2 regions of the Pseudovibrio sp. SCP20 genome follow, and region 1 is predicted to be linked to the other one. Evidence: riboswitches for the same ligand, from Rfam matches in the RefSeq annotation. Region 1 holds a riboswitch; the other holds the start of a gene.
What was found. A riboswitch is a leader RNA that binds a small molecule or an ion and turns the genes downstream of it on or off. The one in region 1 is predicted to bind cobalamin.
Positions count from the first base shown of each region.

Region 2: linked by a shared signal. The riboswitch ahead of cobU (bifunctional adenosylcobinamide kinase/adenosylcobinamide-phosphate guanylyltransferase) and the one ahead of AC3CB2_RS04310 (TonB-dependent receptor plug domain-containing protein) in region 1 are both predicted to bind cobalamin.

Region 1 covers NZ_JBYMDH010000001.1:939,961-945,408, reverse strand. The annotation lists gene AC3CB2_RS04315 (ABC transporter substrate-binding protein) at 1-774, opposite strand, end outside; gene AC3CB2_RS04310 (TonB-dependent receptor plug domain-containing protein) at 874-2,733, opposite strand; cobalamin riboswitch at 2,909-3,121, opposite strand; gene AC3CB2_RS04305 (DMT family transporter) at 3,298-4,191, opposite strand; gene AC3CB2_RS04300 (formate--tetrahydrofolate ligase) at 4,524-5,448, shown strand, end outside.
Region 2 covers NZ_JBYMDH010000001.1:1,647,997-1,653,444, reverse strand. The annotation lists gene AC3CB2_RS07240 (cysteine synthase A) at 1-243, opposite strand, end outside; gene AC3CB2_RS07235 (hypothetical protein) at 491-1,180, opposite strand; gene AC3CB2_RS07230 (hypothetical protein) at 1,639-1,788, opposite strand; tRNA gene AC3CB2_RS07225 (tRNA-Asn) at 1,892-1,966, opposite strand; tRNA gene AC3CB2_RS07220 (tRNA-Asn) at 2,005-2,079, opposite strand; tRNA gene AC3CB2_RS07215 (tRNA-Asn) at 2,120-2,194, opposite strand; cobalamin riboswitch at 2,453-2,663, shown strand; gene cobU (bifunctional adenosylcobinamide kinase/adenosylcobinamide-phosphate guanylyltransferase) at 2,800-3,360, shown strand; gene cobW (cobalamin biosynthesis protein CobW) at 3,357-4,472, shown strand; gene cobN (cobaltochelatase subunit CobN) at 4,472-5,448, shown strand, end outside.

The sequences.
Region 1 (5,448 bases):
CAAAACGCGTCCCCTGTTGCCGAGTGTTCGTTTCAGAGCCGGATGAGCCAGCAGTTCGAATGCCAATGCAGGTTTGTCGGAGAACTGAGTTCCCTCAACAAGCAACTGAGGGTCTTCCAGGATCAGCAGTTCAAGCGGCAGTTTGCTGGTGCCTTTCAGGCCAAGGTAATTAGCGATGTTCTGCAGGCCTGCTGTCGTGATCAGCTCATTGACAAGGCTGCCGTCCCCAGCGGTGTAGCCGTTGGCGTAGTAGACCCCTGCCCGTGCTTTCTCATCGGGCTGCGCTTCCACAAAACGCTGAACGGTAGCCTCAAACCGGCTGGCCAGTGCCTCAGCTTTTTGCTCTTGCCCCAGTACCTTACCGAGACGACGGAGTTCCTTGGCAATATCCGGGATGGTGCGCACCGGCGGAACCTGCACCACGGTGATACCAAGACCACGCAGCATCTGCACGGTGGTTTGATTGGTATAGGTGCCTGCGATCACAAGATCTGGGTTCATCAGGTAGATCTCTTCCGCCCCGCCAAAGTTGATCGGGTAGGCTTTCGCCTCTTCATTCATAACGGAGAGCGTTGGGTCCGATGCCAATCTGGAAACCGAGACAAGCTGCCCCTCACCTGCGAGCAACATGGAGAATTGGTCGGTGCACAGGTTCATGGAAACAACCCGCTTGGGTGCACTCACTCCACTCTCATCTGCACGGGCTGCTGCCGGGCTGATAACCAACGTCATCAGCAGTGCGGTCTGCATGATCTTTTTGATCTTATTTCGCATTTAGACCTTTTGAGCAGCGTGAGAGTTTAGAACGCAGCATCGGGCAATACTGAAGATAACAGAGAATGCCGCCCAACTTTTGCTGAGCGGCATACTTAATCAGAAACTGGCGCTAACACCAGCGTAAACGGAAAGGCCCGGTGTCTGATAGCCGTTGATTAGTTCATACTCCTGATCCAGCAGGTTCTCACCACGAACATATAACTCCACCTCCTCGGTCACATCATATGAGGCTTTTGCACCTAACAAGAAGACATCTTCCATATCCACAATGTTGGGCCAATCAGAGCCAAGATTTTCACCAAGGTAGGTACCATTAACGTTCAACGAAATATCATCAGTCAGATCATAATTCATACCTACGGACAGATCGTGAAGAGGAACATGAGCTAAACGTTTCTTATCAGGACCAATAGAGTAGGTGTAGGTATAGCCAGCAGTCAAAACCAAGCGATCGATTGGCTTATAACTAATTTCCAACTCAACCCCTTGACTGCGGGATGTCCCTTTTATCTGATTATACTTACTGGTCGAGCGGTCATAATCAATCAAGTCATCAGTCATAATATTGAAGTAAGTTGCAGACGTTGAAAGCTGTCCATCCAACCATTTCTTATCTATGCCAAAATCGAAGCTAAGGCTTTCTTCTGGTTCAAGATTCTGATTGCCATAGCTGGGGTGATTAAGTTCGTAAAGCGAAGGAGCTCTGAACCCATTTCCGACACTGGTTCGAACTCTCAGATCTTCATTAACTTCATAAGAAGCAGTCAAACGTTTCGAAACAAAACTGCCAAATTCACTATGCTGATCAAAGCGCGCAGAGCCAGCCAAACTCAGCCCATTAAGTGGTTCGATCATTAGTTGAAGGAAAGCGCCACCAATGGAACTGCTGTCATCGATCGGATCATTGGTTTTTGAGAACTCTTTAGACCAATCTCCCCCGAAGTTGAGCTTTGTCTTTTCGCTAACATCGTACTCACCAAGGTAGTCAAGCTTAACTTTCCGTCCTTCAAAAACAGAGTTCTGTTTGGACGCATCCTCAAAATCCTGTTCTCGCTTGATATCTGTAACCTGTACCGAAAAGTCAGAAAAGAACCGATCGTCAAATGCAAGGTAGTTCGCACCTACCTTTCCTGAAACTTGCCGATAATGCATGTCATCTTTAAGGTTCGGTTGACCGGGGCTATCAAGTTCGGTGATACCTTTGGTGCCTCTTGCCGCGAAGTAAAGATTGAGATTTTCAGTTAGATCGTAGGACCCTTTAGCTGTCAGCGTCGTATTCTCGTAACCATCATCATCCGCTGATTTACCTTTTGGGGAAACCGCACTAATCCCACTCGTACGAAAGTGCTCTACGCCCAAAGCGATATCAGCGCGATCAGTTGCCCCTCGAACACCATATGAAACACTTTTGGTATCGTAAGAACCTACTTCAACTCTTCCGGATTGTTTAACCGTTCCCGCCACCGCACGCTTAGTTACAATATTGATTACACCAGCAATCGCCTGCCCACCATAAAGAGCACTTTGAGAGCCCTTGAGTATCTCAATACGTTCTACATCTGCGAGTAATATATGTTGAAACGCTGCCGAAGGCCGCGCGCGCGTTGGATCGGTTAGATCCAGGCCATCAACCGAAACTTTAATGTATCTACCATTTTGACCTCTCATGCGAAGAGTAGATAGTGTACCTGCTCCTCCATTTTGCGTGAGAGAAATGCCCGGGAGCTGCGCCAGATAATCCTGAACAAACGTAGCGCCGTCGTTTTTCAGGTCTTCTTCGGTGACGACGTGGGTTGTGGAGCCGACTTTGCCGGCTTCGGTTTCCGTTCTGTTGGCGATGACGATGATTTCGTCGAGATCAGCTTCCTGCGCAGTTGATGCGAGGGTTGAGCTGAGGAGTGCTGAGAGAGCTACGCCGGACTTGAGGGTAGCTGCGATCCAAGATGTGTTACGCACGAGTTTGGTCCACCATTCACAGCAGCTTTCAGAACTGCCATGCTGTTGATTGCATTGTGCGTCTTTGGAGAAATCTACTCTAACCTCTTGAAAAGAGGTGTGTTTGATTGCCGGTCAGACGCACTGTGAATGTCACCTGAACGGAATACCGCCCCTTAACACGCCCCGTGCTTTGGGTGAGTGACTGCATCTGGCAGGTCTCCTGGCTTGCGCGTCCTTACTGCTGCTCCGCCTTCCCAACACCGCTTTAAACAGCTGTATCAGTGGCATGTGTGAGCAACAACTCTACGCTTACAGTTGCGGGGGCAGCCACGGCTTATCCGATAGGACCGTGTTCCCTTTTCATTTTCATCTGATCGATAAAAATACCAAATACACGGCTATTGATCAGATTTCAGGGGCTTCCGTCAACTGCCTCAGCAAGGAACTTGATAAAATTCGACCAATTGCTGGGTAAACTCACAGAAATTGCAAGTGATTGTTCCACTACCAGATCTTGCGATGCGGTCTTACTTGGCCGCACCTGCTTGTGGTGGTTAGATGGAGTATGATCTTTCCTGCTGATTAGCTCATGAAGATCAGTGCACAGCCAACAATAACGAGGAGTGCTCCGATCCATGCGCCGATGGCTGGGAACTCTTTGGTCTGCCACCAGAGAACCGGAAGCATCATTGCTGGCGTTGTTGCGGAAAGCGTTGAGACGATGCCTACTTCGCCGCCACTGAGTGCATAGAGGATCAAGGTCATACCGATGCCCATGCCAAGCATGCCGGACAAAGATGCGAGTGCGACGATCTCTTTGTTGATCGGGTTTGCAAGGCGGAATGGACGGCCTGGCAGGTAGAACAGCGCCAGCAAGCCAAAGGCAGCGATGGTGCAGCGCATGAGGGAGATCGCGACAGGGTCAGCACCACTTTCCATGACAGGGCGGATGATGATTGAGCCCACGGACTGAGACAAAGCCGCCAAAGTGCCGAAGAGGACGCCGATCACGACCGGACCTCTGATTGCTTCCCATTTATGCAGTTGGTCTTTGCGCTTTCCGAATGCGATGGCGAGGATAACGCCGACAAGAACGCAGGCGATGCCAATTACGGCCTGCAGAGACAGCTCTTCGGAAAGGAACAACCAGCCCAGTAGCGCAGACATAGGTGCGTTCATGGAAAACAGAATGGCTGTACGGCGCGGCCCCATGCGGTTGAGGGTGAGGAACAACAGTGTGTCACCCATGAAGATGCCGATAAAGCCAGACAAGAAGATGAGTGATGCATGGCTAGAATCAACGGTGTTCCAGGTGCCAGTTGCCAACACATAGGCGCCCAGAAACAGCACAACAAACCACATGCGCACACAGTTGAAGCCGATGGCTCCTAAATGCGCAGCAGGTTTTGCAGAAATGAGACCACCGATGGCCCAGGTGGCAGCAGCACCGAGCGCGGCAACTTCGAATAAAAACATGGGGTGACCTAACCGACGAAACTACGGCCTTGGCGTAGATAATTTTGAAAACCTAAACAGCTCTAAAGCCCTTGGATTTGTCGTGCAAGCTAAGTTTGGTGATATTTAGAACAGACCAACAGCTATTCAGGCAATAATGTTTCCAGTCTCAGCAGAAATACAAATGACAGCCGTTAACAAAGTTGCTTTCAAGTGATCGGGCACAATCTTGAACTTTCTACGTGCATTCGTTAGAGCTTCTACGTAGGGATTACATTGCTGTTCCTGCCTGATTTGCGTTTTGACGCTCTCTCCGGCTCCTTTGGTGACCTGTTCTAATCTGGAGATTTTCCATGAAAGATATTGAAATTGCCCGCGCAGCAGACATGAAACCAATTGCGCGTATCGCTCAAAATCTGGAGATCCCTGAGGATGCTCTTGAGCCCTATGGCCGCTTCAAGGCTAAAGTGAACCTGGATGAGATGCCAGAAGTGAACAGTCGGCCACATGGAAAACTCATACTTGTGACTGCTGTCTCCCCTACTCCTGCTGGTGAAGGCAAGACGACAACGACGGTTGGCCTTGGTGATGCACTGAACCGCATTGGCCTGAAAACAACCATCTGCCTGCGTGAACCTTCTCTAGGGCCCTGTTTTGGGATGAAGGGCGGCGCTGCTGGTGGTGGTTATGCCCAGGTGGTGCCGATGGAAGATATCAATCTTCATTTCACCGGCGATCTGCATGCAATCACCGCAGCTCATAACCTGCTTTCTGCCATGATCGACAACCACATCTACTGGGGCAATGCGGAAAACATTGATCAGCGCCGTATCGTGTGGCGCCGTGTGGTGGACATTAATGATCGTTCACTACGTTCCATCACCACTGGCCTTGGCGGTGTGAGCAATGGATACCCAAGCGAGTCTGGCTATGACATCACCGTTGCCTCTGAAGTGATGGCGGTGCTGTGCCTGGCAGAAAACCTGCAGGATCTTCAGGATCGGCTTGGCCGATTGTTGATTGCGTATCGTAAAGACAAGACACCAGTTTACTGCCGTGATCTGAAAGCAGATGGTGCGATGACGGCTCTGCTGAAAGATGCTTTCCGTCCAAATCTGGTGCAGACGCTGGAGAACAATCCGGCCTTTATTCATGGTGGCCCGTTTGCGAACATCGCACATGGCTGCAACTCTGTGATCGCGACCAAGACAGCCTTGCGCCTTTCCGATTATGTGGTGACGGAGGCAGGATTTGGTGCAGACCTTGGTGCGGAAAAAT
Region 2 (5,448 bases), 710 kb from region 1:
CAGTGCGAGGCCGATGCCGGTGTTGCCTGCGGTGCCTTCCACAATGATGCCGCCTGGCTTCAGGGTGCCGCGTTTGACAGCATCACGGATGATGAAGAGCGCAGCGCGGTCCTTGACGGACTGGCCCGGGTTCATGAACTCAGCTTTGCCGAGGATTTCACAGCCGGTACGCTCAGAAGGGCCTTTGAGGCGAATGAGGGGGGTGTTGCCGATAGCTTCGATGGCAGAGGCGCGCGTGTCCATAGTGTCTCTCAAATAACTCGTATCAGGATAAATTTCAGAATGCGGGTATTCGACCCCTTTTGAGACCACGCTACTGTGCTGGCCCGGCAAGAACAAGAAATGGGCTGCCAAAGGGTGCGTTAGACTAGGATATTATTCTCCTCGGGCTTCCGTAGGAGAATAAAATTGCTCACGGGGTGTGTGCGGTTCGAATATGCACGCTAAATGCGATTTGAGAGAGTATCGATTTGCGCGCAGCTGGTTCCTGTCAGGATCTGCTTTCCAGCCATGAGATGGCGTCTTTGGTTGCCTTCCAGAGGATTTCACCATTCTCTCCTGCGCGGAGCATGAAAGAATTATGGACTTCCTCTGGAACAGGCTGCACCTCCAGCAGGTTCACCTGCGTATCCAACGCTGGGGCAAAAGCTTCCTTGCGGGTGACCACAAAGCGCTCATCCGTTGGTACGCGGGACTGGTCCTTCTTCAGAGCAGCCGACTGCATGGCTTTGCTGTGGCTGTCTGGCTGCATCACGGTCACCGCAATGGCCCTGCCATCTGGCAGGAGATGGGTTTCGTTCTGCTGGACTTCGGAGTTGTAAATGACTTCGCCGTGTTGATCGATCAGCTCGACCCACAAGGTTTTGCGACCCTGAATTTCCACTTCACCCACCCAGATGGACAGATCACTTTCCAGCGGGTCGGCATAAGGGGCTTTGGGTGGGGGGGCGACGGTGACGGCGAGATAGTCCTCTGGCATGGCGTAGGTGTTGCCGTCCTCGGATTTATCAATGAGCTGCGGGCCGGAAGGTGTGGCCGGGTCCGTTGCAGGAGATGTTTCTGCCAGTGCAGGCGCAGCCAGCGTAAGCGGCGCAGCGAGACAGGCAGCAAGAAGACCAGATTTTGCGAAGCGAAAATTCAAGACGTGCGGCAGACCGCACAGCGGAAACAGACTACTCATTGATGGCTCCCTGACTTTCACGCAGCAACTTTCCCAGAGGGGGCGCCTTATTGTGTGCAGTAACACAGTCATCACGAAGTAGTGACTATGATAATTCGCACCAGATACATTAGAGGTATACGTATTTACTTAGAGTATCTATGCCATAATAATTGTATATAAATTATGTTTCGCGTATTTATACTTTCAGGTTATTTAATTGCTATTATGTAAAATTTTCATTGTGTTGATTTGCTATACAAAATGGAGAGAACTGTGATGAGCATCTCAGTTTCTCTCATTGGCAAAAAAATCACTTATTTTTTCAAGTGGCTTAAGCTTTTGAAAGAACAGCGCTTCATTTCTGCCCCTTTTGTGTGGGGTGCATCTGCCTGATACGGGCTGTTTTAAGTGCTGCGTGATATGCACAGCTCTCCCTGCTTATGAACTCCCCGATAATTTGGGGAGGCGTCGCTCGGCTAGTTGGTCGCCATATGCAGGATCAGGGTGAGTTTTGCCGCGAAATGGAGTGCCTCCGCTTTTGTGCGGAAGAGAGTTCTACCCAGATGGACTCCGTTTCTTCGGCCTGCGGCACTTGCCAGTGCTGCGGTTTCGCTGCGCGTGAACATGGTTTTCTACCCACTGTTTTTATTATTGTAGGGTTAGACGCACGCGTACGAATTCTGTGAGATGAAACGCTGATTTAAAGGAGAGGGGAATTTTGAGAAAGGATGGCTCCCCGGGCCGGATTCGAACCAGCGACCAAGCGGTTAACAGCCGCTTGCTCTACCACTGAGCTACCGGGGATCACGATGTCCTCGCCATTTGGCTGCAATCAAGAAAAGTGGCTCCCCGGGCCGGATTCGAACCAGCGACCAAGCGGTTAACAGCCGCTTGCTCTACCACTGAGCTACCGGGGATCACGATGATCTTGCCGTTATGGCTGCAAACGAGAAAGGATGGCTCCCCGGGCCGGATTCGAACCAGCGACCAAGCGGTTAACAGCCGCTTGCTCTACCACTGAGCTACCGGGGATCATGACACCCTTGCGAGTTTGCCTCGCCGTTTGCGTGAGGAGGCTTTTACAGAGGCATGGTGTGTTTGCCAAGTCGTTTTTTAGGAATTTTTCGATTTGTGGACAGTTTCTCGTTTTTTTTATTGAGATATCCAAGGGGGTTAGCCAGAAATCTCCAAAAACCGCGGATTTTGCGGGTTTGATTTTCCGGTGATGTTGGAATCCTCACAAAGACAATTGACAGGGGAGCTGATTGCGCCCCACACTTAAGCCCAGAACTCCAGTTTCTTTTCGTCTGTGCCGAGGCTTTCAGGCGGAAGGATTAAACGGGAATGCGGTTCCATATATATGGAAGTAAGCCGCAGCTGCCCCCGCAACTGTGAGCGGCGAGATCATTGCGATAATCCCACTGGCCTTTTTGGAGGCTGGGAAGGGGCTGTGATCGACAGAGCCGCAAGCCAGGAGACCGGCTGGAGATATGATTTGACATAGGACTGCTGTCGGGTGGACGGCGAGAGGTGCTCATGACACATATTTCCCTGTTTCCGTGCGAGACAGCTGCTGTACTTTCATATTCTTTGAGTGAAGCTTCGGCTTCCACGCGCTTGCTGATCAGCTAACCCAGATGGCTGAACAGAGCGGCGACCTTTGCGTTCGTCATTGTCTCGTAACGGGCGGTGCTCGTTCCGGGAAAAGCGCATATGCGGAAAAGCTGGTTTTAAGCAGCGGGCGACGCCCGACTTATATTGCGACAGGCCAGGCCTTTGACGGTGAAATGGAGGAACGTATCGCGCATCATAAGATGCAGCGGGGCGACCTTTGGGACACTGTTGAGGAGCCGCTGGAGCTTGTGCGCGTGCTGAAAGAGCATGCCCATGCGGAGCGCGCCATCCTCGTTGATTGCCTGACGCTTTGGCTTTCCAACCTTATGCATGCCGAGCGGGACTGGAGCGTTGAGCTTGAACAGCTGCGTGCTGTGCTCTCCGATTTGCCATGCCCCGTTGTGTTTGTTGGCAATGAGGTGGGCATGGGCATCGTGCCTGAAAACGCCATGGCCCGCGCCTTTCGTGATGAGGCCGGGCGCCTCAACCAGCGTATCGCTGAGTTTTGCCACTACGTGATGTTTGTTGCTGCCGGTCAACCGTTGCAGCTGAAGCCTGCTGTTTTTCCGGAGATTTCCCTATGACTGTTTCTTTTGCTGCGCCTTCCAAAAAAATTCCTGCCGTCATTATCACTGGTTTTCTGGGTGCCGGAAAAACCACATTGGTCCGCAACCTTTTGATGAAGGCTCAGGACAAGCGCATTGCGCTCATCGTCAACGAATTTGGCGAGATGGGTTTTGATGGATCGCTGGTCAATGGCTGTGCTGATCCGGATTGTTCTGCGGATGAGGTGGTGGAGCTGGCCAATGGCTGCATCTGCTGCACGGTGGCGGATGATTTTCTGCCAACTATGGAAATGCTTCTGGAGCGGGAGCAGGCACCGGATGTGATCGTGATTGAAACCTCTGGTCTGGCGCTGCCGCAGCCCTTGGTGCGGGCGTTCAACTGGCCTTCCGTGAAACCGCGCGTCACCGTTGATAGTGTGGTGACTGTGGTGGATGCGCCTGCTGTTGCTGCTGGCAAGGTTGCTTCTGATGAAGAAGCGGTTGCGGCGCAGCGTGCTGCAGATGAGGCGCTGGACCACGAAAGCCCGGTGGAGGAGCTGTTTGCTGACCAGCTGACCTGCGCCGATCTTGTTGTGCTTTCCAAAGCTGATCTTTTGACTGAGGAAGAGCTTTCCGCTGTGAAGGCGACCATCAGTGGTCGTTTGCGCGATGGGGTTGAGATTGTGGCTGCCTCTCATGGAGAGCTGGCGCTGGATGTTCTGCTGGGCCGGGATGCCGGGGCTGAGGATGATATGGACTTGCGTCTTTCTCACCATGAAGCGCAGCATGCTCACGACCACGACCACGACCACGACCACGACCACGACCACGACCACCATCATCATCACGATCATTCCCATGATGACTTTGAGAGCTTTGTGCTGCCAACCCGCCGGTTTGCCTCCATTGAGGAGGTGAAAGCTCAGGTGGAGGCGGCCATGAAGGTTTCCGGCGTGCTGCGGATTAAAGGCAGTGTGGTGGTGGAAGGCAAAGTGGCGCCGGTGCTGGTGCAGGCGGTTGGCCCACGTGTGGAAGCCTGGTTTGCGGCTGGCAGTGAAAGCCATTCCAAGCTGGTTGTGATTGGTCTTGCAGGATTGGACAAGCACAGTGTGAATGCTGCGCTGAGTGAATTTGAGTTGGTTTCTGCCTGATGCACGTACTTGTTGGGCAATCACGCCGATTGGATGATGGAGAAGAGGCTGTCGATCTGGGGCAGACGCCTGCGGATGTTGTGTTTTTAAGCGCAGCGGACACAGAGCTTGCTGGCCTTGCGGCGGCCCATGCCCAGCATGAGGGCTACTCCCTGCGGCTTGCCAGTTTTCTGGCGCTGTCCCATCCGTACTCTGTTGACCTTTATATTGAGCAGTGCATTCAAGCCTCAAAACTTGTGGTGGTGCGCCTGTTGGGCGGCGTTGAATACTGGCGCTACGGCGTTGAGCGGCTGGAAGCGGTCGCCCGTGCTGAAGGTGTGAAGCTGGTTCTGCTGCCGGGGGATGACAAGTGGGATGAGGAGCTTGCCAAACGCTCCACCGTGCCGCTGGAAACTGCGCAGATGTTGTGGCGCTATCTGATTGAAGGTGGCGCGGAGAACCTTTCCGGTGCTTTGCTTTATGCGGCGCAGATTGCCGAGCTGCCTGTTGAAGCGCCTTCTGAGCCTATGGCGTTGCCGCGGGCCGGGCTGATGTTGCAAGGGCATTCGCTTCCTTCATTGGATGATGTGCAGGCGAGCTGGAAAGACCCGAGCCGTCCTGTTGCAGCCATCGTGTTTTATCGGGCGCTTTATCAAAGCGGGGCGATAGAGCCAGTACAGGCATTATGTCATGAGCTAGAGGCACAGGGGATTAATCCGCTTGTGCTTTATGTGGCGAGCCTGAAACAGGCGGAATGCGCGGCAGTTGTTTCCAGCGTGTTTGAAGAGTGCCCGCCTGATGTGGTTCTGAACGCCACGGCCTTTGCCCTATCAAACGCAGGGGCTGTTCATTCCGGCACGGTGCTGGACAATAAAGGTGCATGCGTTCTGCAGATTGTGCTGTCGTCCTCCTCTGAAGAGGGCTGGGCGGAGAGTGATCAGGGCTTATCCCCGCGTGACCTTGCTATGCATGTTGTGCTGCCGGAAATTGATGGCCG